DNA from 2 places in the Paenibacillus sp. FSL R7-277 genome. Region 1 is predicted to be linked to the other one. Evidence: a T-box and tRNA genes for the amino acid it is inferred to sense, from the RefSeq annotation. Region 1 holds a T-box; the other holds one or more tRNA genes.
The links. The T-box of region 1 lies ahead of C173_RS14910 (arginine--tRNA ligase). A T-box ahead of a tRNA ligase gene usually reads a tRNA of that ligase, here a tRNA-Arg.

Region 1 (11,872 bases):
CTTCGCAATCAGCCCGAATGGGCTGTATCCCTTCCGGGACGTCAAAACAGCAGCCTTCCTTCGGGAGGGCTGTTTTGACGTCCGGAGGATGAGAACCCCCTTTTTATTTTGAGTAGGATCAACGTGGGCACTTGGGTGGACGCTCCGCGAACGGACCGTTGTTCCAATCGCTGTTGTGTCCAGATTTTATGTATTCCCCTTAGCGGTGAAAATCCGGACACAAAGGCGACCGCTATCGCTTTTACACAATCGTTCCGTCCGCTCCACTGTTTAAGCGGGGTGCAAAATACATAACAATCCAAAAAAGCTCAAAAACCATCCATTCCCAAGGAGCGATCTTAGTACGCTCAATTTAGAACGGACCAATTGACTCTAAATTTACTGAATGCGGCCCAAATGAGCGAATGAGGTGCATAAGTGCTCCTGAATTCATCAGATGTGAGCAAAATGAGCAAATGAGGGGCACAAGTGCCCCAGAATGTGCCGGAAGTCAGCGTCGAGCGGAAATGAGGGGCATTAATGCCCCTAGTGTATAAGTACACTTGAATTCTCTTGAATTCAGAGGATGCCCCCTGGAGTGGGCAGATGGAGAAGGGAGAGTAGCTGTGCAAGCTACACGGACCCGCATAGGTTCCTGCTCATTCATCCCATAGAGCAGGTATGTTCTTAAACGGATGTAGACTCAGCGCGTCTACATCCGCTCCGGCTTAGGCAGACCGAGTACGTCGAGAGCTTCACCCAGCGTATCGGTGAAGCTCCGGGTCAGCCACAGGCGGAAGGTGATGCTGGCTTCCCCGCCCTTAAGAATCGGGCAAGCCGAGTAGAAGTTACTGAACAACGACGCCAGGGAATAGGCATAGTTACAGATCGTATTCGGCGTAAGCTCCCGGCTTGCTGTATAGAGTGTGTCTTGCCACATGCTGAGCTGTCTCAGCAGGGCAAGCTCAGCCGCTTCGAGCTGCGCCGGGAACAGCGGGACCCCGCCAACTTCAGAATCGCTAGCGCCGAACTCGCCCACACCGGACTCGCTGACACCGCTCCCGCCACCCGCCGCAGCGGCCTTACTAAGCACGCGCTGCGCCCGGGCATAGGCGTACATCAGGTAGACGCCGGTGTTGCCTGAGATTTCCATTGCCTGCTTGAAGTCGAACACAATCTCGGTGCCCAGATTGAAGCGCAGCAGGTAGTAACGGATGGCAGCGGTGGCGATGAGCCGGCTGGACAGGCCGTTTTTGTCCGAACGGGTGGATTCAATCATGTCTTCCATGAGCCGGACGAGCTCGGTTACCTTAATGCCGATTCCCTGGCGCCCGGACATGGCGTAGGAGCTTTTGCCGCTGGAGGTATCAATGCCCAGACCGGCCGCAGAAGCGGGACTCAGCGAAACTACCCCATAGCTGACATGATGCAGCGCGTCTGCCTGCGCACCGAATCCCAGTGCCTGGAGCGCCTGCTTGACCATCAGCTGCGGATATTCCTGCCGGTAATCAATGACGTTCACGACCTGGTCCGCCCGTCCAAAAGGCAGAGCCTGTCCGCTCAAACCGGTCGTCCACAGTCCGCTCTGAAATTCGCTGTAGCTAAAGTCCTTCTCCAGCAGTCCGAACTTCCACAGATGATAGGCGATGTCCTTGGCGGTATAGGTCAGAATTCCGTTCGAACGAACCAGCACCTTATCCTTCTGATGCTCCTCCAGCGTGTCTGGTGTAGCATCTTCAGCGGGTTGCTTCAGAATCCAGCAGCCTGCCAGCTTGCCTTCCGTCTCCTGCACGAAGATCTCCGTCTGCGACAGCAGCTCGAACGCCGAAGCCCAGAAGCCCTCCTTCAGAATGCTGCTCTCCCACACCAGCAGATCGTAGTCAATGCCGAACCCCCGCATCTCCTCCACATGCTCTTTCACGATCTGCCCGGCGACGAGGTTGCCAATCCAGGCGGTGTTGCCGTGGCCTTCCTCCAGCGCATGAAGAATTTCGGTCCGCTTCTGCACCATCTCCGGCTGCTGCGCGTACGTTTTGTTAATCTCGGCATAGATGTCCCAGCAGTAATCTCCGAACCGCATATGCTCTCCCGCCAGCGGAACATTCAGCAGACCGGCTACGGTGTCTGCCAGCTGATTGCCGAGATCATCCACGTAGTTGTGCACCTCAACGGTATGGCCGGTCGCCCGCAGTACTCTCACCAGTGCGTCCCCGATACAAGAGTTTCTCAGGTGTCCAATGTGCATACTTTTATTCGGGTTGACCGAGGTATGCTCTACAATCACTTTCGACCCTCCCGCATGCTGGGGCAGCGTGAAATTCCCCTTCGCCCGTGCCCAGGCCTGCCAATCCAGATACATATTAATAAACCCCGGTCCAGCCACCTCGGTTCTCAGCACCAGTCCGTGAACAGAGCCCGAAGCTTCAAGCTCGGCAACGATCAGCCCGGCGATAGCCAGTGGAGCTTTGCGCAGGGGGCGGGCCAGCTGCATGGCGATATTGCTGGAATAATCCCCGTGGTCGGCACTCGCCGGCTGCTCCAGGGCAACATTTACTTCAGCGATGGCGGGCACGCCCAGGGTTAGCGCGATTTTGTGAACAGACTGCTTCAAGCTCTCTTGGATTAGCTCACTTAGCATTGGCATGAATAACAACCTCCTGAATAAAATAACGACAAAAAAAGCCTTCATCTCCTAAGAGACGAGGCTTCTGCGCTCGCGGTACCACTCTCGTTGCTAAACCTCACAGTTCAGCCACCTTACAGGTTAACGGTCCTCAGCCGGGGCTTCCTACTCTCAGGGTTCAGAAGTCCATCTCACGGGTGCGCTTCATGGTTCTAATCTGTACCGGCTTCCACTAACCCGGCTCGCTGGGGACTAGATATAAGACCATTACTCTCCCGGTCATCGATTGAATATGGATTTGTATCAGTATAGCGAATTTCTGGGAGAAAGCAAGAGCGGATTACCTTGTAGCAGGAGTTCTCCGGTTAAGAATTACACGTCACTAGGCGCCCCTGTCAGATTCTTGATGTCCGTTGAACCATAAATCAGCAACAGAATTACAATGATCAGCAGGAGTCCGCCGGCAAATCCTTCTCCGTCAAAACTGTCCATAGCCCCGTCCCTCACTCTCAATTCCGGATGTGTTCAGATGTTCTCGGCTTTCTTTTTCAAAGCGGTCATGATCTCGTTCAGCGTCAGGCTGCTGTTGTCATCGAGGAAGCTAACCAGCTTATCGACATTGTCACTACTTAGCTCGCTTAAGGTTTTATATTTGCCTACCAGACTGACGAACAGCGACGCGTCCGTATACATCTGGATAGAGTCTACTTTCAGCTTGCCGGTCAATAGAAGTGCAGCTACGGCGAATTCAAGCCCTTTAGGTGTCTGGGTTTTGGAGCTGGACGCTGTTTTTTTGGCGGCGGGCTTTTTTCCTTTTCCTGGAGGGGGCATGGGAGTCCCTTCTTCCGTTCGGCGTTCGTATGCAGAAAGCGCAGCCCATGGGCGGTCTTTCTTCCTCATTCAAGGATATGCGTGCCTGCGGTCATTGGTGAATAGGCTCAGGCCTGTGTCCACACCGTTACAGGAAAGTCCGAATATGAATATATCGTACTTTGACACTAGAACTTCAAGGGAGGACGAGACAGGATGGCGATTTTGTCAACGGGACCGATAGAGAACAATGCCGTTTCGGGAGTCAGACCTACGCAGACGGTGACGGTAAGAATAGTGAAGCGGAGTGCCCCGGGCAGCGCTACTATTAGTATTCAAGGGTATGTGCTGGGCACCACCAGAACGCTGTATGTCAGTGAGGTGATTGAGGTTGCTCCGAATCAAGTGGTAACCCGGGATTATTTTGCCGATCTGAATGCTTATGAATTTGTGTTCATCACTGGAGAAGTAGACGAAGATGAGCTCGGAATATCCGTGTGGGGCAAGACATCAACCGGCCAGCTGGTGAATGCACACCGTGTAGTGACGCATGAGAAATTAAGCTCAGACGTATAGAGGGTTAGGGTATTATTCTGGACTTGCCAGTTGTAAAATGAAACAGGGACCTTTCAGAGCTACTCGCTCTCAGAAGGTCCCTGTTTATATTGCAAATAGAGCAGAACGGGCTACAACAGGTTGTTCAACTCAGATCGAGAGGATTTCACGTATATCATGCTCGCTCAGGCTCGACAACGCCTCCTGCCCCGGCTGGATCACCTCGTCAATCAGGTTTTTCTTTTTCTGCTGCAGCTCGTACATTTTATCCTCCACCGTACCCTGGGCTACCAGGCGGATGACCTGGACGATCTTTTTCTGCCCGATCCGGTGGGCGCGGTCGGCGGCCTGCTGTTCGACCGCAGGGTTCCACCACAGGTCATAGAGAATGACCGTATCGGCGCCGGTCAGGTTGAGGCCGGTGCCGCCCGCCTTCAGCGAGATCAGGAACAGTTCACGCTCGCCTTCATTGAAGCGGCTGCATAGCTCAACCCGCTGGGAGGCCGGGGTCTGTCCATCCAGATAGAAATGCGGAATCCCGAGCAGCGCCAGCTCGCGCCCGATCATGCCGAGCATCTGCGTGAACTGCGAGAAGATCAGCATCCGCTTGCCGGAGCTCCGGCATTCGTCGATAATCTCCAGTAGCTGCTCGAATTTGCCGGAGCCTCCTGTGTACCCGTCCACGAACAGGGCGGGATGGCAGCACAGCTGGCGCAGCCGGGTCAGTCCGGCCAGCACCTTGAGCCGGCCGTTCCCGAAGCTGTCGCTGTCCAGATGCTTAAGCGCTTCTTTGCGCAATCTGGCCAGGTAGGCGACATAGAGCCGTTTCTGCTCCGGCAGCAGCTCGGAGGCCTGGAGGGACTCGATTTTGTCCGGCAGCTCCTTCAGCACATCGCTCTTCAGGCGGCGCAGCAGGAAGGGGCGGGCGCGCCTGGCGACCGTCTCCCGGGGAAGGTCATGGAACGCCTTCTTTCCGGGGAACAGTCCAGGGAAAACGACACTGAAGATCGACCACAGGTCCTCCAGTGCATTCTCCACCGGCGTACCGGTCAGCGCAAAGCGGTAGCGGGCCTGAAGCAATCTGACCGCTTGCGAAGTCTGGGTCTCATGATTCTTAATCATCTGCGCTTCATCCAGAATGAGCGTATGGAACGACTGCTTGGCATACTCATCCACATCTCTGCGCAGCAGCGGGTACGAGGTGATGATGACATCATGCCCGCCCGTATTCCGCAGGGCCCGGCTGCGTTCACCGGCGGTGCCGTCGGCAATGACCGCCTGAAGCTCCGGGGCAAAGCGCTTCAGCTCGTTAAGCCAGTTATAGAGCAGGGAGGCCGGCGCCACAATAAGCGCAGGTACGCCGCTCTGCCGGATGTCTTCCCGCATCGAGAGCAGGAAGGTGATGCTCTGCAATGTTTTGCCAAGGCCCATATCGTCCGCCAGAATCCCGCCGAAGCGGTAATGGGCCAGCGTCCTCATCCACTGGAAGCCGTACTGCTGGTAATCCCGCAGTACGGGAGCCAGACTCTCCGGCACTGGGAAGTCCAGATTTTCGGGACTCGCCATGTTGGCCAGCAGCCGCCGGAAGGAGCGTCCGGTCTCGATAGTCTGCCCCTGGAAGGTGCCTGCATGGAGATGGAGGGCACGGACCAGCGGCAAGGAGAACTCCGTACTCCGGATATCCACGCTGCGGACGCCGAGCTCGTTCATCAGCGCGATAATCTCCTGGAACTCAGCGGTATCCAGCGGGAGCAGAGCTCCGTCCTTGAGCCGGTGATATTTACGTTTTTCCTGGAGAGATTTCAGGACCGCGGTAATGTCATTCTCCGTGATGCCCTCCATGGCGAACTTGAAGTCCAGCCAGTCGGTCTTCTCGTTCCAGCTCAGGCTGACCTTGGGCGCTGCATGCTCCGTAAGCACCCGCTCCTTGACCGCAGTGGTCGCATAGACCTGAAGCAGCGGTTCCAAGAGCGGGATGGTATGGTGCAGGAAGTCGAATTCCCCGTCCTCGTCACGCATGATATATCCGCTCTCCGTCCGCGAGAAGGACTCATGGGCCATCAGGTCCAGAATCCGCCGCTCCGCTTCCCCGTCCCGCATCAGAATGACCTCGCTGCTCCGCTCATGCGCCTTCTCCTCCAGCGGATTGATGACAATTCCGCCGTACTGGAATTCCAGCCCGGCCAGCAGCCGGTCCCTTACCCGGTCCAGGTAGAGTCTGGCGTGTAGCCGGGTCTGGACGATCCGGTCCGCGATGGCGTCGGCAATGCTTACTCTGCCCAGCTTCTTCAGGCCGGGTATGACCCTGTCCATGAAGGGCTCCATCTGCTCAGGCGCAATCGCCAGGCTATCCCGCCGGCTGCTGCTGAGCATCCGCTTCAGCTCTGCGAGACGCCCGCATTCCTGCGCCGGGAGCTTCAGCAGCCTGCCTTCGGTCAAGACCAGCCCGTAGCTCTCCAGAATCGTAAGCTGCTCAAGCCCCCGGACATCCAGCCGGTAGCCTTCCTCCTGTGCCTGGTCGAACTGGAAGCTGAGCGGCAACGGCTCCTCCGAGACCGACAAGCGGTCAAGTTGAAGCTGTCCATGCTGAAGGCGTACGGCAGGCGCGGCTTCTAGCAGGGGGTACAGACTCTTCCAGAAAAAAGGGGCCACCGGCAGCAGCCGGTCATTTCCCGGATGGCTGGAGCCAGTAGCATACGGATTGTTGAGGCTGTTGTAGACCTTCTCATTCTGCATGATCTCAATCAGCTTCAGCAGGACCTCATTATCCTCCTTGGAGAAGCTGTGCAGGGCGGGATCATAGCTGAAGTGCGCTGTGAACTCAAAAGGCTCACCCCGGCGAACCTGCTCCAGAAAAGGTCTGATCTTCTGCGCGATATAGAGGCGCTTGGGGCCCAGCTTCACTTCGATTCCAAGCATCGTGCTGCTGTAGCCGAAGCTGAAGGGCCGGCAGATGAACTCGACCTGGAGCGGTGTCCGCAGGTCGATATACGTGCCGGCACCGCTTGGCAGCTGCCGCCCTCCGGTGAATATTCCGAGCATGCTGTTCACCAGCTGCCGGTCTGCGCTTCGCTCCTTGTGCTCTGCCCCGGAGAGGGGAGAGCTGCCTTGCACGAGCGGCAGACTGCCGTCCCTTGCGGGATAAATCTCCTCCGCATCTGCCTGAATATCCGCCGCCTGGTCAGCTCCGGCCGCCCGGCTGCGGTAGAGGACCGCTACCAGCGCCGCCGCAATATGCTTGCAGAAGGGGCTGCCGTGATAGTAAGCCGGGCAGGTGCATTCCCCCTGCACATCCCCGTCACTGTCGATAATCAGCGCGATCTCATGGCTCTCCAGCCCATGGACCTCAGCGCGGTATTTGGAATATTCGTCTTCCTCGTTATGCTCCGTATAGACAAGATCCACCTTATGGGCATGATAATAAGCCGCTCCCTGGTCAAAAGCAGCATTGCCGCACAGCAGCTTGATTACCCGTTCCGGCACCTGATAACCCACGTATACTCACTTCCTTTTATTGCTTCTGTCTAAGCCACCCCCACGGGGGATATCGTACTTAAAGATTATCCATTCCCGCCGATCCCGTGCAGAATGAAGCTTATCGTCTGTTCAATCTCTGCCTCGTCATTCCAGTCCTGCTCCGGCATCAGCACCAGCCTTGTCAGCAGGTATCCGGCAATTGCGGAGATGGTAAAGCGGATAATCGCAGGAGTGGGCGCATCAATTACTTCACCTTCCGCCTTGAAGTGCTCGGTAATTGCAGTGACACGCGCCAGAACCTGCTCGAAGATATTTTCGGTCAGCTGCTCCTTCAGCGCAGGCTGGAAGGGGATCTCCTGAATGAGAATTTTGACGATCTTGAGATTCCTGCGGACGAACTCCAGCCGGTTCACCATGAAGGCCTTAAGGAAGGCTTCGTAGCTCTCGAACGGCACATCCAGCACACCGCTGAAGTTGCGCAGTACGAACGGGGCGATCATCCGGCTCATGGTAGGCACAACGATGGCGAGCAGGAGATCTTTTTTGGTCCGGTAATAACGGAAGATCGTGCCTTCGGCCACGCCGGCCTTCTGGGCAATCTCACTGGTGGCGGCCGCCGAGAATCCCTTCTCTGCAAAAACATCAATTGCCGCCCGCAGAATGGACAGCTGCTTGGGCGTGACCTGCTCCTTCTCGCTGAGGTCCAGCAGCTCCTGGACCCACTGGTCTTGCTCCAGCTGCCCCTGATCGGCAGCAGGGTTATTCTCCATCAATAGAACCTCCAGACTCTTGCAGTTCCTCCTAGTGTACCATAGCCTGTTCACCCTTTACATTCTGCGGTGCTTGCGCAGAGCCAGCACATTCAGCAGCATGAACAGCAGGGAGAAGCCGATCAGCATGAACACATCCCCGGCGATATCACTCCAGCCTCTGCCGCGTACCATGATATCCATCAGTGCCTGTGAACCGTAGTACATGGGAGTGGCAAGTCCAATGCGCTGGAGCCAGAGCGGCAGGGTATCCAGCGGGAATAATCCGCTCAGGAAGATCTGCGGCACAATGACCAGGGGGATGAACTGGATCATCTGCAGCTCGTTGGCGGCGAACGCTGAGAGCAGGGTGCCGAGCGTCAGCGCCGACATCGACAGCAGCAGCGTCATCAGCAGCACGTAGCCGAAGCTGCCCGTCATCATAATCCCCAGCACCTGGATGGAGAACCAGGAGATCAGCAGGGCCTGGAAGACGGTGAAGATGCCGAAGCCGCACACATATCCGGTGACGATCTCCCAGCGCTTCAGCGGGGTGGAGAGCAGACGCTCCAGTGTGCCCGTGGTCCGTTCGCGCAGGAAGGAGACACCGGCAATCAGGAAGACAAAGAAGAACACGAACACCCCGATCATAATCGGGCCGAAGCGGTCGATCGTCTTCATATCCTCCGCGCCGTAGAGGTAGCTGATCTGCGGCTGGAGCTGCCCGCCGCCCGGAGCTTGCGGCCGGAGGCTCTGCGCAGCTTCCTGCAATGCCATGATCACAGCACGGTTAGCCGCCGGATTGCTGCCTTCAAGGACAACAGCGGGAGCGTCTCCCTTCATTGTAAGGAGAGCATCGATGGCTCCCGCCTTCAGGGCGGCTTGCCCGGATGCTTCATCAGCATAGCTGGTAACCTCAGCCTGCTCGGCTTCCAGCGCTGAACTGAACACTGCCGCACCCCCCGAGACGCCGATCCTAGGCTCATAAGCTTCGCTGCCGAACACCAGGCTCATCAGGCTAAGCACCAGCAGGGGAGCGATGAACATCAGCGCCATGGTTCTCCGGTCATGGATGAACTGCTGCAGAATTCTCAGGGTAATAGCCCGGATTCTCATCGGCGTACACCTCCATAGCAGAGGAAGGCTTCCTCAATGCTGGCGGTGCCGGTGGCCTGAAGCAGTCCGGCCGGGGTATCAGCCGCCAGCAACACGCCGTCCCGGATCATCGCCAGCCGGTCACATTTCTCCGCCTCATCCATCACATGTGTGGTCAGCACAATCGTCGTTCCTTTGCGGTTCAGCGCCTTCAGCTCCTTCCAGATAGACTGGCGCAGCACCGGATCGATGCCAACGGTCGGTTCATCCAGCAGCAGCAGCGGCGGCTCGTGCAGCAGGGCAATCGCCAGGGACAGCCGGCGCTTCATGCCGCCGGAATATTGGTCCACCCGCTTCCGCAGATGCTCCTGCAGATTCACCAGCTCCATCACATCCCCGATCCGCCGTGTGCGGTTGCCACCCTTCAAGCCATACAGAGCAGCGAAGAACTCCAGATTCTCCTTGGCGCTAAGCTCCGTATACAAGGCATCCGACTGGGCCATATATCCGATCTGCTGGAGCATGGCAAGCTTCGGCATCCGCACCCCCAGCACGGTGACCTCACCGGAGGTTACCTCGTCTATGCCAGTAAGCAGCTTGACCAGCGTGGTTTTGCCGGAGCCGGATGGCCCCAGAATCCCGAAGGTCTCTGCCTGATTCACCTGAAGCGTAATATCCTTCAACACTGTTTTATCACCAAAAGCCCGGTTCACATGAGTAACCGCAATGACAGGCTTCCCCTCATCCATACCAATCTCCTCCATTCGCCATAATAATGAGTGAGCGCTCACTCATTATACTAATGATTCCCTGCTCAAAAGTAAATAAAATTGTAACGATTATCCGTTACTCCTGCTCTTGATCCGGGTAATAAAAGGGACATCCTATGGTTACCGGCATCCTGAAACCCAATTCACTAAAGGCGGTGGAATTATGGCAGGACATAAGCTGCTCCTTCCTCTGGCAGCTCTGCTGGCTGCGGCTGGACTTAGCGGCTGCGGCGATGCAGACAAGTCCGGCAGTGGCGGACGGTTTCATACCTTGGCAGACGAGAAGACGGAGGCAAGGCAATATTTGCCGGAGGATCTGCCGATTCCCGAAGGGGCAGGCATTACTTTTACCCAAGGTGAACAGTCAGAGGGGAAGAAATCCTCCATGCTGGTCTATCAGACGAAGGAGAGTATGGCCGCTCTTGGAACTACATATCAGAAGTATGTAAGAGAGAAGGAGCTGGAACTCGGGACAGAGATTGTCGACAGCCATAACCTGCTGATTACCGGCAAAGTGAACGGCTCTTATTCGTATTCTATTATTGGCAGTGCCTCGGAATCAGAGCGCGGCGGGAACGAGATTATCGTGACGTGGATTGGGAATTAACACAGGATTTACAATAGGCCGGTCCGGGAGGGTTCCCGGGCGGGTCTTGTTTGGTTTGGGCTTGTAATTATTTTTACAGTTAATATTTCCATAACATTCCTGCGCAACAGAATTGACACTCGTAGACGAAAATAACATTAGCAGTTACCTATAGGAAAAGGGTGAATCTAATTGAAGAATAGTAAATGGATCGGCGCGGCTCTGGCTTCTGCACTTCTCGTAACAGGGGGAGCTGTTAGTGTTCTGGCCACAAGCAGCCAAGTAAGTGCCGCAGCTGTGAACACAGCAGCCGTAGAGGGCAGCATGTCCTGGAGCATCAACGGTACGCCGGTTACACTCAGCACAATTAACAGCGGCGGATACAAGCTCTATTCATTAAGCCAGGTAGCCGCAGAGCTGGGAGCAGGACTTGTGCACGGCAGCAGCGGAATCCAGCTGAATGACAGCAAAGGTCTACATAGTGTGCAGCTCCAGCCTGGCGTGAAAAGCTATCAGGTGGATGGCGAAGCCCTGGAATTCACAGTGGCCCCGGTTGTACGTAACGGCAAAACGTATGTGGAGCTGACGAAGCTGGTTACGGCGCTTGGCGGTGAGCTTGCGGCCGATGCCCACACGATTCTGAGCTTTGCCCGGCCCGCCGGTTCATTTGATACCCTTCACTGGAGCGCTGACGGCAGCCTGATTGCGAATAGAAGCGACGCGGAATCCACCCTGCTCTATAAATTCACCCAGACTCCAGGCAACTATGATCTGTTCTCTTCCAGCGAAGGCGCGGTGGATTTCGCAGTCTCCGCCGACCAGCAGTGGGGCGCATTCAGCGATGAGACTGGCCAGCTGAAGCTGATCAACCTGTCCACCGGCTTAATCAGTCCGCTCGGCAAGGACACCAGCGTGAAGACAGATATCGTGTGGTCCAGTGACGGCAAGACGCTCTATTTCGTCCAGGGCGACAAGCAGGAGAAGCTGGCACAGATTTCAGTAGAGACCGGAGAGATCAAGGCTCTGCTTGAAGATAAAGTGGAGAACAAATCGGAGCTTCGCATATCGGCAGACGGCAAAAGTGCAGTATACATCGTCAACATCACCGGTACCGCGAAGAATGATGCCGACAGCACAGAAGATTCACTTACCGTAGACTTCAGCAAGGCTGGAGAACAGCTCTATAAGCTGGATCTTACGACCAAAGGTGCTAAGCCGGCAGCCTTGA
Region 2 (11,872 bases), on a different contig from region 1:
ATAGAATAGAAGGAGAGATTGTGATGAGCGAACTGATTAATAACCGCGAGGTCGATATTCCGGAACAGACACGCCGCCAGGCTATGCTGAGAGAGATCATCAAGGAGCTGCATGCGGGCAAAAGCGTGGAGGAGGTTAAGGCGCGTTTTGAAGAAGCGGTAGGCGATGTTACGGTGGAGGAAATCTCCGCCATGGAGCACTCTCTGATGACCGAGGAAGGCATTCCGGTAGAGGAAGTACAACGCCTCTGCTCCGTGCATACGGCAATCTTCAAGGGCTCGATTGAACAGATCCACCGTTCTTCTAAGCCTGAGGAGCAGCCCGGTCATCCCGTGCATACGTTCAAGCTGGAGAACCGGGAGATCGAACGTCTGGTCAACTTCCGGCTGGAGCTGCATGCGGATAAGTTCAAGAAGAACGACAGCGATGAGATTATCTATAAGCTGCTGGAGGACCTGAGTCTGCTGCTGGATCTCGACAAGCATTACAGCCGCAAGGAGAATCTGCTCTTCCCTTACCTGGAGAAGTACGGCATATACGGTCCTACGAAGGTAATGTGGGGAGTGGATGACGGAATCCGCAATATGATCAAGGAAGCCAAGAAGGCGCTTAGCGCCTATAACGGGGACAGCGGGCAGATTACAGCCGCACTGGAGGAGATCATTAAGGAAGTCAATGAGATGATCTTCAAGGAAGAGAATATTCTGCTCCCGATGGCGCTGGATAAGCTGACTGAGGATGAGTGGGTCAAAATCGCCCGCGAAAGCGATGAAATCGGCTTCTGCCTGACTGCGCCCGACCAGGAATGGATACCGGAACGTGCAGCGGAGCCTGAGGGTGCTGATGTTCCGGCGGAAGAAGGGGAAGGCCTGTCCCCGCAGGGCTTCATCCGGTTCGAGACCGGGCTGCTGTCGCTCCACCAGCTCGAGACGCTGATGAATCATCTGCCGGTGGATCTGACCTTTATCGACGAGAACGATGTCGTCCGCTACTTCTCGCATGGCAAGGAACGGATCTTCGCCCGGACGAAGGCCGTTATCGGCCGCACCGTACAGAACTGCCATCCGCCGCAAAGTGTGCATGTTGTTGAGAAGCTGCTGGCTGATTTCAAAGCCGGAGTGAAGGATGCCGAAGATTTCTGGATTAACATCAAGGATAAATTCATCTATATCCGTTATTTCGCCGTGCGGGATGCAGAAGGCCGTTATATGGGGACGCTGGAATTCACCCAGAATATCGCACCGATCCGTGCCCTTGAGGGCCAGAAGCGGATTTTGTCCGAATAGCATTAAGGTATCTGGCACCCTACAATAGAAGAGAATGAACGGACTTTCTTGCCTGCCTGGTGAGAAAGTCTTTTTGTTAACAAATAAGAACTGAAGTCCATTGCCCCGGGTGTATCGCCTTTCCTTGACCGCAGGGGAGGGTTCTATTATAGTGGGTACGTAGGATTAACTATTTTAGCATAGAAAAAGGTGGCTTGTAACATGTCTGAACATATCTACGTTGGCGTGGATTTAGGTGGTACCACGATTAAGGTTGGAATCTGTAATGCCGAGGGAAGCCTGCTGCACACTTACGAAGGTCCGACAGGGACTGCGGATGGCGTCGATGCTGTCATCGATAATATCGAGAAGTATGTACGCCAGATTGTGGAGGACTCTCCGTACTCCTGGGACCAGCTGGCTGGTGTCGGTGCGGGACTGGCCGGATTTACGAATATTCGTGAAGGTATCATCATCCTTGCGCCCAACATAGGATTTAGAGATGTGCCGATCCGCTCCATTCTGGAGGGTCGCCTGAACAAGCCAGTCAAAATAGACAATGATGCCAACGTGGCTGCACTAGGCGAAGCCTGGAGCGGTGCAGGGCGCGGCATAGAGAATTGTGTCTGCTATACGCTCGGTACGGGTGTCGGCGGCGGTATTATCATTAATGGTAAGGTGTATCAGGGATTTGCCGGTCTGGCCGGCGAGCTTGGACATATCTCCGTGGTGCCCGATCTGGAAGCGATCCAGTGCGGCTGCGGGAACATGGGCTGTTTGGAAACCGTTTCCTCAGCGACAGGCATTATCCGTATGGCGAACGATGCTGTAGCACGCGGGGACCGGACCTCCTTGTCCACCGTTGAAAAAATCGCTGCGAAGGAAGTATTCGATGCCGCGAAGGCAGGCGATGAAGCTGCGCTGCGGATTGTGAACCGGGCGGCCTTCTACCTGGGCAAATCAATGGCCTCCGTTGCAGCGGTTCTGAACCCTGAAGTATTCATCGTCGGCGGCGGAGTCTCCAAGGCAGGCGATATTCTGTTCGATGAAGTCCGCCGGGTATTCGCCAAGCTGGCGCCTGCCCCTCTGCAGACCGGTGTTACGATTGTACCTGCAGCGCTTGGCAATGACGCCGGTATTATTGGTGCGGCAGGCCTGCTGCTGCGTTCTTAAAAGACCGGAATTATTCATATACTAATCATAGGGAGGGATGCTGTAATGACCGACCTCGAGCAAACCCTGCCCGCCCATGCCACCCTGATTATCATTACAGGCATGTCGGGTGCGGGCAAGACGATTGCCGTGCAGAGCCTGGAGGATCTGGGGTTCTTCTGCGTGGATAATCTTCCGCCTGTACTAATCCCGAAATTCGCTGAGCTGATTGAGCAGTCCAAGGGTAAAATCGCCAAGGTGGCGCTGGTCATCGACCTTCGGGGGCGGGAATTCTTCACCGCCCTGTCGGAGTCTCTGGCCTACATCAAGGACGAGTCAACGATCGGGTGTGAGATCCTTTTCCTGGACGCCACAGATTCAGTGCTTGTACAGCGTTACAAGGAGAGCCGGAGGCATCATCCGCTTGCTCCGAAGGGCATGCCGCTGGACGGCATCCGCATGGAGCGCCAGATGCTGGAGGAGCTTAAGAATTCAGCTACCCTGTGTCTGGATACCAGCAGCATGAAGCCGGTTCAGCTCAAAGAAAAAATAGTGTCACGCTTCTCCCACCTCGGGAAAAGCACCCTCTCGGTTAACATTACTTCGTTTGGATTCAAGTATGGGATTCCGATTGATGCTGACCTGGTGTTCGACGTCCGCTTCCTGCCTAATCCGCATTATGTGGATCAGCTGCGGCCCAAGACAGGCCAAGACAACGAGGTGTACGACTACGTAATGAAATGGCCTGAAACGCAAGAATTCCTGACCAAGCTGCTGGATATGCTTCAATTCCTTATTCCGCAATACCGCAAGGAAGGCAAATCCCAGATTATTATCGGCATCGGCTGTACGGGCGGCAAACACCGTTCGGTAGCCATCGCCGAATACCTGGGCAAAATGCTGGGGGTTAGCGAGACGGAAGCGGTGGCAGTCAGCCATCGGGACTCCGAACGCGACCGGCATTGATGAGAGAAGGGATGAATAGTGGCTGAAGAACAAGGACAGCGTCCGAAGATCGTCGTGATGGGTGGCGGGACAGGGCTCTCGGTGATGCTCCGGGGGCTGAAGGAGAAGCCGCTGGATATCACGGCGATCGTAACTGTCGCAGATGACGGGGGAAGCTCCGGGATTCTGCGCAGTGAGCTGCAGATGCCGCCGCCCGGGGATATCCGCAACGTACTTACGGCTATGGCTGACGTTGAGCCTCTGATGGCACAGATTATGAAGTACCGCTTCAGCAGCGGAGAAGGCTTAGCCGGGCATAGCCTGGGCAATCTGATTCTGGCTGCACTGACTGACATCTCCGGGGACTTCGTTACAGCAGTCCGGGAGCTTAGCCGGCTGTTCGCCGTTCGCGGCCGGGTGCTGCCTGCGGCCGGAGAGGCGGTAATCCTGCACGCCGAGATGGCGGATGGAACGCTGATTACCGGTGAATCCAAAATCCCGGAGGCGGGAGGCGTCATCAAGCGCGTATTTCTGGAGCCGGTGGATGTGGAGCCGCTGCCGGAGGCGCTGGAGGCTATCCGCAACGCAGATGCTATTCTGCTCGGTCCGGGCAGTCTGTATACCAGTATTCTGCCGAATCTGCTGGTGCCAAAGCTGGCAGAAGCCGTGGTAGCTTCCGAGGCCATTAAGATTTTTGTATGCAATGTAATGACCCAGCCGGGTGAGACGGATAATTACACGGTTAATGACCATCTACAGGCCGTATATGACCATATCGGGCTGCATCTGTTCGATTATGTGATCGTCAATGACGGGGAGATCCCGGAGCAGGTGCAGATCAAATACGCCGAGAAGGGTGCCCGTCCGGTACAGCTTGACCGTGAGGCCGTGGACGGCAACGGGTATAAGGTGATTGCTGACAAGCTGGTATTATTTAAAACCTATTTGCGGCATGATACAGATAAGCTCAGTCACCATATTTTCCAGCTGGTGAAGGATTGGATTGACAGAAAGAGTTAAATGAAAGAGGTGAGCCCCTTGTCTTTTGCGGCCCTTACCAAAAAAGAGCTGACGATGGTCGAGAGCCAGCCCTGCTGCGAGAAAGCGGAAATGTCAGCGCTGATCCGAATGAATGGTTCGGTGCAGCTTTCGAGCAAAAAGGTGGTTCTCGACATTTCGACGGAGAACGCCGCGATTGCAAGGCGGGTATATTCTTTGCTTAAGAAATATTACCAGGTCCATATCGAGCTACTCGTGCGTAAAAAAATGCGTTTGAAGAAGAATAACGTCTATATTGTAAGAATCCCGAACCAGGTCCAGGAGATCCTGAAGGATCTGCGGATTGTCTCTGAGGGCTTTATTTTCACAGACGGGATTGATGAGGAGATTGTTGGCAAGAACTGCTGCAAACGTGCCTATCTGCGCGGGGCCTTCATGGCCGGCGGTTCGGTCAATAACCCGGAGGGCTCTTCGTACCACTTGGAAATCGCTTCCATGTATGAGGAGCACTGCAAGGCGCTCGTTGAGCTAGCTGGTGAATTTCACCTGAATGCCCGCTGCATAGAACGCAAAAAAGGCTTCATCCTATACATCAAGGAAGGCGAGAAGATCATCGAGTTCCTGAGTCTGATCGGCGCCCATCAGGCGCTGTTCAAGTTCGAGGATGTGCGGATCATGCGTGATATGCGCAACTCGGTCAACCGGATTGTGAACTGCGAAACGGCCAATCTGAACAAGACGATCAGTGCGGCGGTACGCCAGATTGAGAACATCAAGCTGCTGCAGCGCGAGGTGGGTCTGGAAAGCTTGCCGGATAAGCTGCGGGAGGTGGCCGAGATCAGACTGGCGCACCCGGATATTAACCTCAAGGAAGTCGGGGATATGCTGGGCGGGACGGTCAGTAAATCGGGTGTGAACCACCGTTTGCGCAAAATTGATGAGCTGGCGGACAAGGTCCGCGGCGGCTGATTATTTTTTTTCTAGTGCGGTATGCGTTATAATGATATAATATTATAAAATTAATGTGAAATTTTTGGGCAGATCTCAAATAGGGGGTAAGCGTTTCATGACAAAGCACCCGGTAGTTGTTCGGTTGAAGACGGGGCTCCATGCTCGGCCGGCAGCATTGTTTGTGCAAGAAGCTAATAAGTTTTCGTCGGAGATTTTCGTGGAAAAAGACGATAAAAAAGTGAACGCCAAGAGTATCATGGGCATTATGAGCCTTGCGATCAGTTCCGGTACGGAGATTCATATCAGCGCAGACGGTGCAGATGCGGAACAGGCTGTAACCGCTTTGACCAGTCTGGTAAGCAAGGAAGAGCTCGAGAATCAATAAATGCTACATGGTCTAACCAAAAGCCCTTAGGGGCTTTTTTTCATATCAGCTTTAGAGGATAAGGAGAGGTATGCGGATGCAGATTCAAGACGGTGAAGTATCATTAGTTGAGCCTGCTGAGGCGCTCAGAGAGCCGTATTTAGCCTTTTATGAGGAGTGGAAGGCCAGCGGGGAGCCGTTTGTGCCCTGGGTAACAGAGATGGACCCGGCTGACTTTGGCGTTATGATTCAGACTCTTCACGGGTATGCCCGTGGTACAGATATACCGGCCGGCTGGGTGAGCAGTTCAACCTTCTGGCTGGTGACCGCGGACAAACGGGTGGTGGGGGCTGTGAACATCAGGCACCGGCTGACCGAAAGGTTGCTCCATTCTGGCGGGCATATCGGTTACGGCATCGTCCCTTCTGCACGCAGACAAGGCTATGCCAGTGAGCTTCTGAAGCAGGCCCTCCTGAAGTCCGCTGAACTGGGTATCGAGCAGGCACTCGTAGTTTGTGACTCCGTCAACACCGCATCGGAACGGACAATCCGCAGGAATGGCGGTATCGAGGATAGCGAATATATAGAGGAGGACGGAAATGTCATCCGCCGGTTCTGGATCGGGACGGGGAACAAATAAAAAATAAATATCGTACATCGCTCATGCAACTTTTACCATGCTGTCCCGTCTAGAGGGTAATAACACTTAAACGAATCGAAAGGGGATGGCAAGCATGAGAAAATGGGGTAAATCGATTGGATCAGTTCTGCTGGCAGCTAGCTTGATGATTGGAGGAATGGGGTTGAGCGGAGTGCTAAAGGGTCCTGAAAAGGCTTACGCCGACGAAGTACAGAAGAATGTGGTGAACGTGGTAGGCAAAGGCGAGCTGTCGATCAAACCGGATATTGCGTATCTCTCCATCGGCGTAACGACAACTGCCGAAACCGCGCAGGAAGCACAGAAAGGCACAGCCGCGAAGGTCTCCAAGCTGACCGCTTTGTTCAAGACCACTTGGGGCATTGCAGACAAAGACATTCAGAGCACCCAGTTCAACGTACAGCCTAACTACACTTACAGCGAGAAGGACGGCCAGAAGGTAAAAGGCTATAACGCCCAGCACACGCTAGAGGTCTCTTACCGGGATCTGACAAAGGTTGGACAATTGCTGGACGCTGCCTCTGCGGCTGGAGCGAACAACATCGGCAATGTGCGGTTTGCCATTGAAGATCCATCGGCCTTTGAAGCACAGGTAATCGAGAAGGCTATGCAGAATGCAGATGTCAAAGCAGCGGCTATTGCCAAAGCAGCCAAGCGCGGACTGGGTCAGGTAGTCACTGTCATTCAGAGCGATGACGGGAATCATCCGGTGGTCTACGCTGAAGCAGCCTCCATGCAAAAGATGTCCATGGATAACAATGCTGGCAGCTCCGTTGAGCCCGGGCAGGTTAAGATCATTACCCAATTGAGTGTAACTTATGAATTGAAATAAAACGTTTCGTAAGAGGCGCTTGCTCTGCTGTTATAGCGGGGCAGGCGCTTTTTATAAAAATATAAGAATTTATATGTTTTACATGATAAATTATCCTTCTATTTCTCGCTGAAACGGTACCGTCCTTTAAAAGGACGGCAAAGCCGTTTCCACTTGTCATATAAATGTATATATATGCACACAGCCGCTATCGAAAGCTCTCAATTTGTTTAAATTGAGGTAACAGGATCTTTAGATAATCACGGCAAACCTTAAGAAACTGTAAAGCGGATTGTAACATCCCCCGCTAGTTCTTTTACTATAATAGGAACAGTGATACGGAAGAACACACATCATGACTAATCATACCACCAGGTGGAAGGGGAAATAACAATGAATTCGAACTCTAAGAAATACATCAGCAAATGGGGTGCAGGAATGCTCGCCGCAGGAATCCTGCTGGGAGGAACAGGAATAATCCATGCAGGCATCACTGAGGCCGCTCCGGCAGCCGCTCAGGTCAAAGCCAAATCCTCATCTATAGTGCTGAAGGTTAACGGGAAAAGTACAGCCCAGACGGGCCTGCTCCAGGAAGGAAAGGTATGGGTGCCGGTAACCTTCCTGCGCGATGCGCTGGGGATGCCGCTCTCTTATGATAAAGCGGGGAAGACGTACACCATCGGGACAGGAACTGCTCAGACAAGGCTGACGATCAATGATTATGGCATTTCTGTTATGGTGAACAATTATTATGTCGGTGAAGGCAAGCAACTGAATAACCGGCTGTATGTTTCGTCTGAGCTGCTTAGCGATTACTTGGGCTACAAAGTAGACGGGAGCGCAGCAGCAGGACGGCTGAATGTTATGAAGAAAGTACAGAATGCGGTAACCATCAAAACAGTGAGCTATGTGAAGGATCATAAGGATGCGCCTATCCGGCTGGATTATCCGCAGGTCAGCGGCCTGGCAAGTGCAGAAGCAGAGAAGGCAATCAATGATACGATTAAGCAGACCGTTCTGAACTATGCGAAGGATGCTGAAGATCAAATCTCCAAGCGGTCGAAGGATGACCGGCCGTATGAATTCGAAGGCGGTTATGTGATCACGTATAACCAGGATGGCGTGCTCAGCCTAATCACCAATCAATACGGGTATACCGGCGGTGCCCATGGGATGACTTACCGCAATGCGTTCACCTTCTCGCTCAAAGACGGGAAACGTCTGTTGCTGGGCGATCTGTTCGGTGCCAACCCTAATTACAAGAAACAGCTCAATGCCAAGCTGGCCACCGAGATCAAAGCTAACGGAGGATATCTGGGCGGGTTCAATGGACTGAATACCGAGAAGTACTTCTATCTGAAAGATGGCAAAGCGGTGCTCTTCTTCCAGTTATACGAATACACGGCATATGCCGAGGGCTTCCCGGAATTCAACTTCAGCTTCAAGGAACTCCTGCCGGATGGAAGCAGTCCGTTCGCGGCGCTGAAATAATAAAATAATTATCCAGATGCCCTTGCATCTCCTCCGGGAGATGCAGGGGCATTCTTGCACAACCCTTCATCCACGGCCTAATCAGCCTGCCCTGCCGTTACCACTTCACCCGGATAGTCATAAGCTATAGAAGGCAAGCAGCTTATAACGGGGAGGGGAAGGTTATGGTCTATGCTTATACAGCGATCGGGGATTCACTTACAACCGGCTTCGGGGCGCTGCCCGGGAACGGCTTCGTCCCCGTCTACCGCCGGATGGCGGAAGGGAGGCTGGGTACACCAGTGGTGCCGGCGAATCTTGGCGTCAACGGTCTGACCACCGGGGGGCTGAAGCAACGGCTGAGGAGCTCGAATGTCTACCGGGCGGCGGTGAAGGATGCGCAGATCATTACGCTGTCCATTGGCGGCAACGACTTGATTAAGGCAGCCCGGGCAGCCGGGCCCCGGCCCGGTGAATTCCAGGGCTTACTGCAGCAGGCGCTTAGGGACTGCAAGCGTAACTACAGCGACATCATGGGTAGCCTGACACAGCTCAAAGCAGGTTCCCGCAGCCCCTATATCATCCGGATGGTAGGCCTGTATAATCCCTACCCACAGGTGAATGAAGCAACAGAGTGGGTGCGGGAGTTCAACCGCTATGCAGCAGGCTACAGCAGCAATAACGTAGGGTTTGCTTCGGTATACCATGAATTTGCCGGTAACGAGCGGGGGCTGCTGTTCCTGGACCATATTCACCCGAACGGCAGAGGCTACCGCGTAATTGCAGGCAAGCTGGATGCCCTTGGGTACGGGAGCTTAAGGTAGGCAGCAATGGCTGGGCATAAGAAAGAGGCTGTAACGGGACCGGACCGGTCTGTTACAGCCTCTTTGTGTATTCATTGGAGCATGTACTTATACGCCTGTTGGCAGAGTCTTCTCAATTACCTTGTCCACGATACCGTATTCAGCAGCGTCTGCAGCGCTCATGAAGTAGTCGCGGTCAGTATCCTTCTCGATCTTCTCCAGCGGCTGGCCTGTACGCTCGGACAAGATGCGGTTCAGCTTCTCACGCAGCTTGATGATGCGGCGGGCGCGGATCTCGATATCCGAAGCCTGCCCCTGCGCACCGCCTAGCGGCTGGTGAATCATGATCTCGCTGTTCGGCAGGGCGAAGCGCTTGCCCTTGGCGCCGGCATTCAGCAGGAACGCTCCCATGGAAGCGGCCATACCTACACAGATGGTGGATACATCCGGCTTAATGTATTGCATTGTATCGAAGATGGCCATACCCGCTGTGATGGAACCGCCTGGGCTGTTCACATACAGGTGAATATCCTTATCCGGGTCCTCGGCAGCCAGGAAGAGCATTTGTGCGATGATGGAATTGGCAACCACGTCATTAACCTCCGTTCCAAGGAAAATGATGCGGTCCTTCAGCAGGCGGGAATAGATGTCATAAGCGCGCTCACCGCGGTTGCTCTGTTCTACTACCATAGGAATATAACTCACGTGGAAAACCTCCTTGAAATTGGTGCTTCGAATGTGTTCATTTTTTACTGTTACCGTATTAACCACATGATAAACAAATTCAAACAAAAAGTCAAAGAAAGTCAAACTTACTTTCAAAAAAAAGAGCCCTCAAGCGGCTCATTGGTTAAATATAATATAATCGGAACTAAATTATGTACAAGCTTGAAAAAAATGGCGCGCCCGCCAAGAATCGAACTTGGATCTCAGGCTTCGGAGGCCTACGTCATATCCATTGGACCACGGGCGCAACAGAAATTATTATAATATACTTCTCGGATAAAAGCAATGCGTATTAGGCATCCTGCGCAAAAATAGTTTTCTCTGCCTCCATTAATAGAGCCGGAGATGCACCTCCTGCCAGCGGCCTTCCGGACAAGCCCATGTATAAGATGAAAGCGGGCTGAGAATTATAGTCTCGGAACACTTGCACTTGGCGTCAGTTTTGGGTAGAATATGGGTGGGACTTAAAAAGTTAACCCGGGACATTTTGAGACCACGAACAAGGGATAAGAGAAAGACGAAGTTGCAGGAGTGAAAGCATGCGTAATCTATTGGAAATCCAAAAGCAGCTTCTGCCTGATCTCATGGAAACCCTTAAGAGACGGTATACGATTCTACATCAGATCATGCTGTCCGATATTATTGGGCGCAGGACGTTAGCCGCATCGCTTGATATGACCGAGCGGGTGCTGCGCGCCGAGACGGATCTTCTGAAATCGCAGGGGCTCATTGAGATCGAGAGCGTCGGTATGCGCATTAGCGATGCCGGTCGCAGACTGCTTGACCTGCTGGAGCCGGTCGCCAAGAGCCTATTCGGCCTGGATGATCTGGAAGAGAAAATTCGTACAACGTACGGTCTCACCAAAGTCATTGTGGTACCTGGCGATTGTGAGACATCGCCGTTCACCAAGCGTGAGCTGGGGCGCGCAGGCTCCAAGGCACTGCTCAGCGTACTGCGCAGTGACGATACGATTGCCGTCACAGGCGGATCAACACTGGCCGAGATGGCCGATCAGCTGACCCCGCCGCTATCCCTTTCCTATAAGAACGCCTGGGTTGTTCCGGCGCGTGGAGGACTGGGAGAGAGCATGGAGATACAGGCCAACACCATTGCTTCAACCATGGCCAAACGGATTGGCGCCAATTACCGTCTGCTGCATGTGCCCGATCTGCTTAGCGGAGACGCATATGAGTCGCTTGCGCAGGACTCCAATATTGGAGAGATTGTACAAATTATCCGCAGATCGCGTATTATTGTACATGGAATAGGCGACGCCATTGAAATGACCCACCGCCGCAAGCTGGACTCCGGGACGATCTCAGAGATTCAGAGCGAGGGAGCCGTAGCCGAGTCCTTCGGATACTATTTCAATGAGAATGGCGAAGTGGTTCATACGATGCGGACCATGGGGCTGCGCCTGGAAGACATTATACGTACAGAAGTCGTTATCGGTATTGCCGGCGGCAAACGCAAGGCGAAGGCCATTCATGCGATGCTGCGGTTCGGGCAAGAGGATATTCTCGTCATCGACGAGGCGGCGGCTGTTGAAATCGGCAAGGAAATCGACACACAGCTACAAAAGGCCCTATAGATTCCATTAAATGGGGCGCGCGCAAAGGGTTTATGCATTATACTTAACATTGTTGTCTTGACGAGCCTCACGGCCTGTCTTGAATAAATAAAACGAACTCTAGGAGGAACTATTCAATGAGTGTAAAAGTTGGTAT

Region 2: it has a tRNA-Arg gene. The T-box ahead of C173_RS14910 (arginine--tRNA ligase) is inferred to sense a tRNA for this amino acid. The anticodon was not compared.

The regions. Positions count from the first base shown of each region.
Region 1 is NZ_ASPX01000037.1:145,415-157,286, reverse strand. It holds gene C173_RS14910 (arginine--tRNA ligase) at 692-2,617, opposite strand; T-box leader at 2,672-2,894, opposite strand; gene C173_RS14905 (hypothetical protein) at 3,128-3,433, opposite strand; gene C173_RS14900 (hypothetical protein) at 3,629-3,988, shown strand; gene C173_RS14895 (DEAD/DEAH box helicase) at 4,118-7,462, opposite strand; gene C173_RS14890 (TetR/AcrR family transcriptional regulator) at 7,528-8,214, opposite strand; gene C173_RS14885 (ABC transporter permease) at 8,272-9,309, opposite strand; gene C173_RS14880 (ABC transporter ATP-binding protein) at 9,306-10,037, opposite strand; gene C173_RS14875 (hypothetical protein) at 10,222-10,665, shown strand; gene C173_RS14870 (stalk domain-containing protein) at 10,837-11,872, shown strand, end outside.
Region 2 is NZ_ASPX01000045.1:23,569-35,440, forward strand. It holds gene C173_RS15645 (DUF1858 domain-containing protein) at 1-9, shown strand, start outside; gene C173_RS15650 (DUF438 domain-containing protein) at 24-1,286, shown strand; gene C173_RS15655 (ROK family glucokinase) at 1,488-2,438, shown strand; gene rapZ (RNase adapter RapZ) at 2,484-3,383, shown strand; gene C173_RS15665 (gluconeogenesis factor YvcK family protein) at 3,441-4,382, shown strand; gene whiA (DNA-binding protein WhiA) at 4,401-5,330, shown strand; gene C173_RS15675 (HPr family phosphocarrier protein) at 5,428-5,697, shown strand; gene C173_RS15680 (GNAT family N-acetyltransferase) at 5,774-6,316, shown strand; gene C173_RS15685 (SIMPL domain-containing protein) at 6,411-7,166, shown strand; gene C173_RS15690 (PdaC/SigV domain-containing protein) at 7,539-8,636, shown strand; gene C173_RS15695 (GDSL-type esterase/lipase family protein) at 8,801-9,439, shown strand; gene clpP (ATP-dependent Clp endopeptidase proteolytic subunit ClpP) at 9,527-10,123, opposite strand; tRNA gene C173_RS15705 (tRNA-Arg) at 10,317-10,391, opposite strand; gene C173_RS15710 (sugar-binding transcriptional regulator) at 10,684-11,736, shown strand; gene gap (type I glyceraldehyde-3-phosphate dehydrogenase) at 11,853-11,872, shown strand, end outside.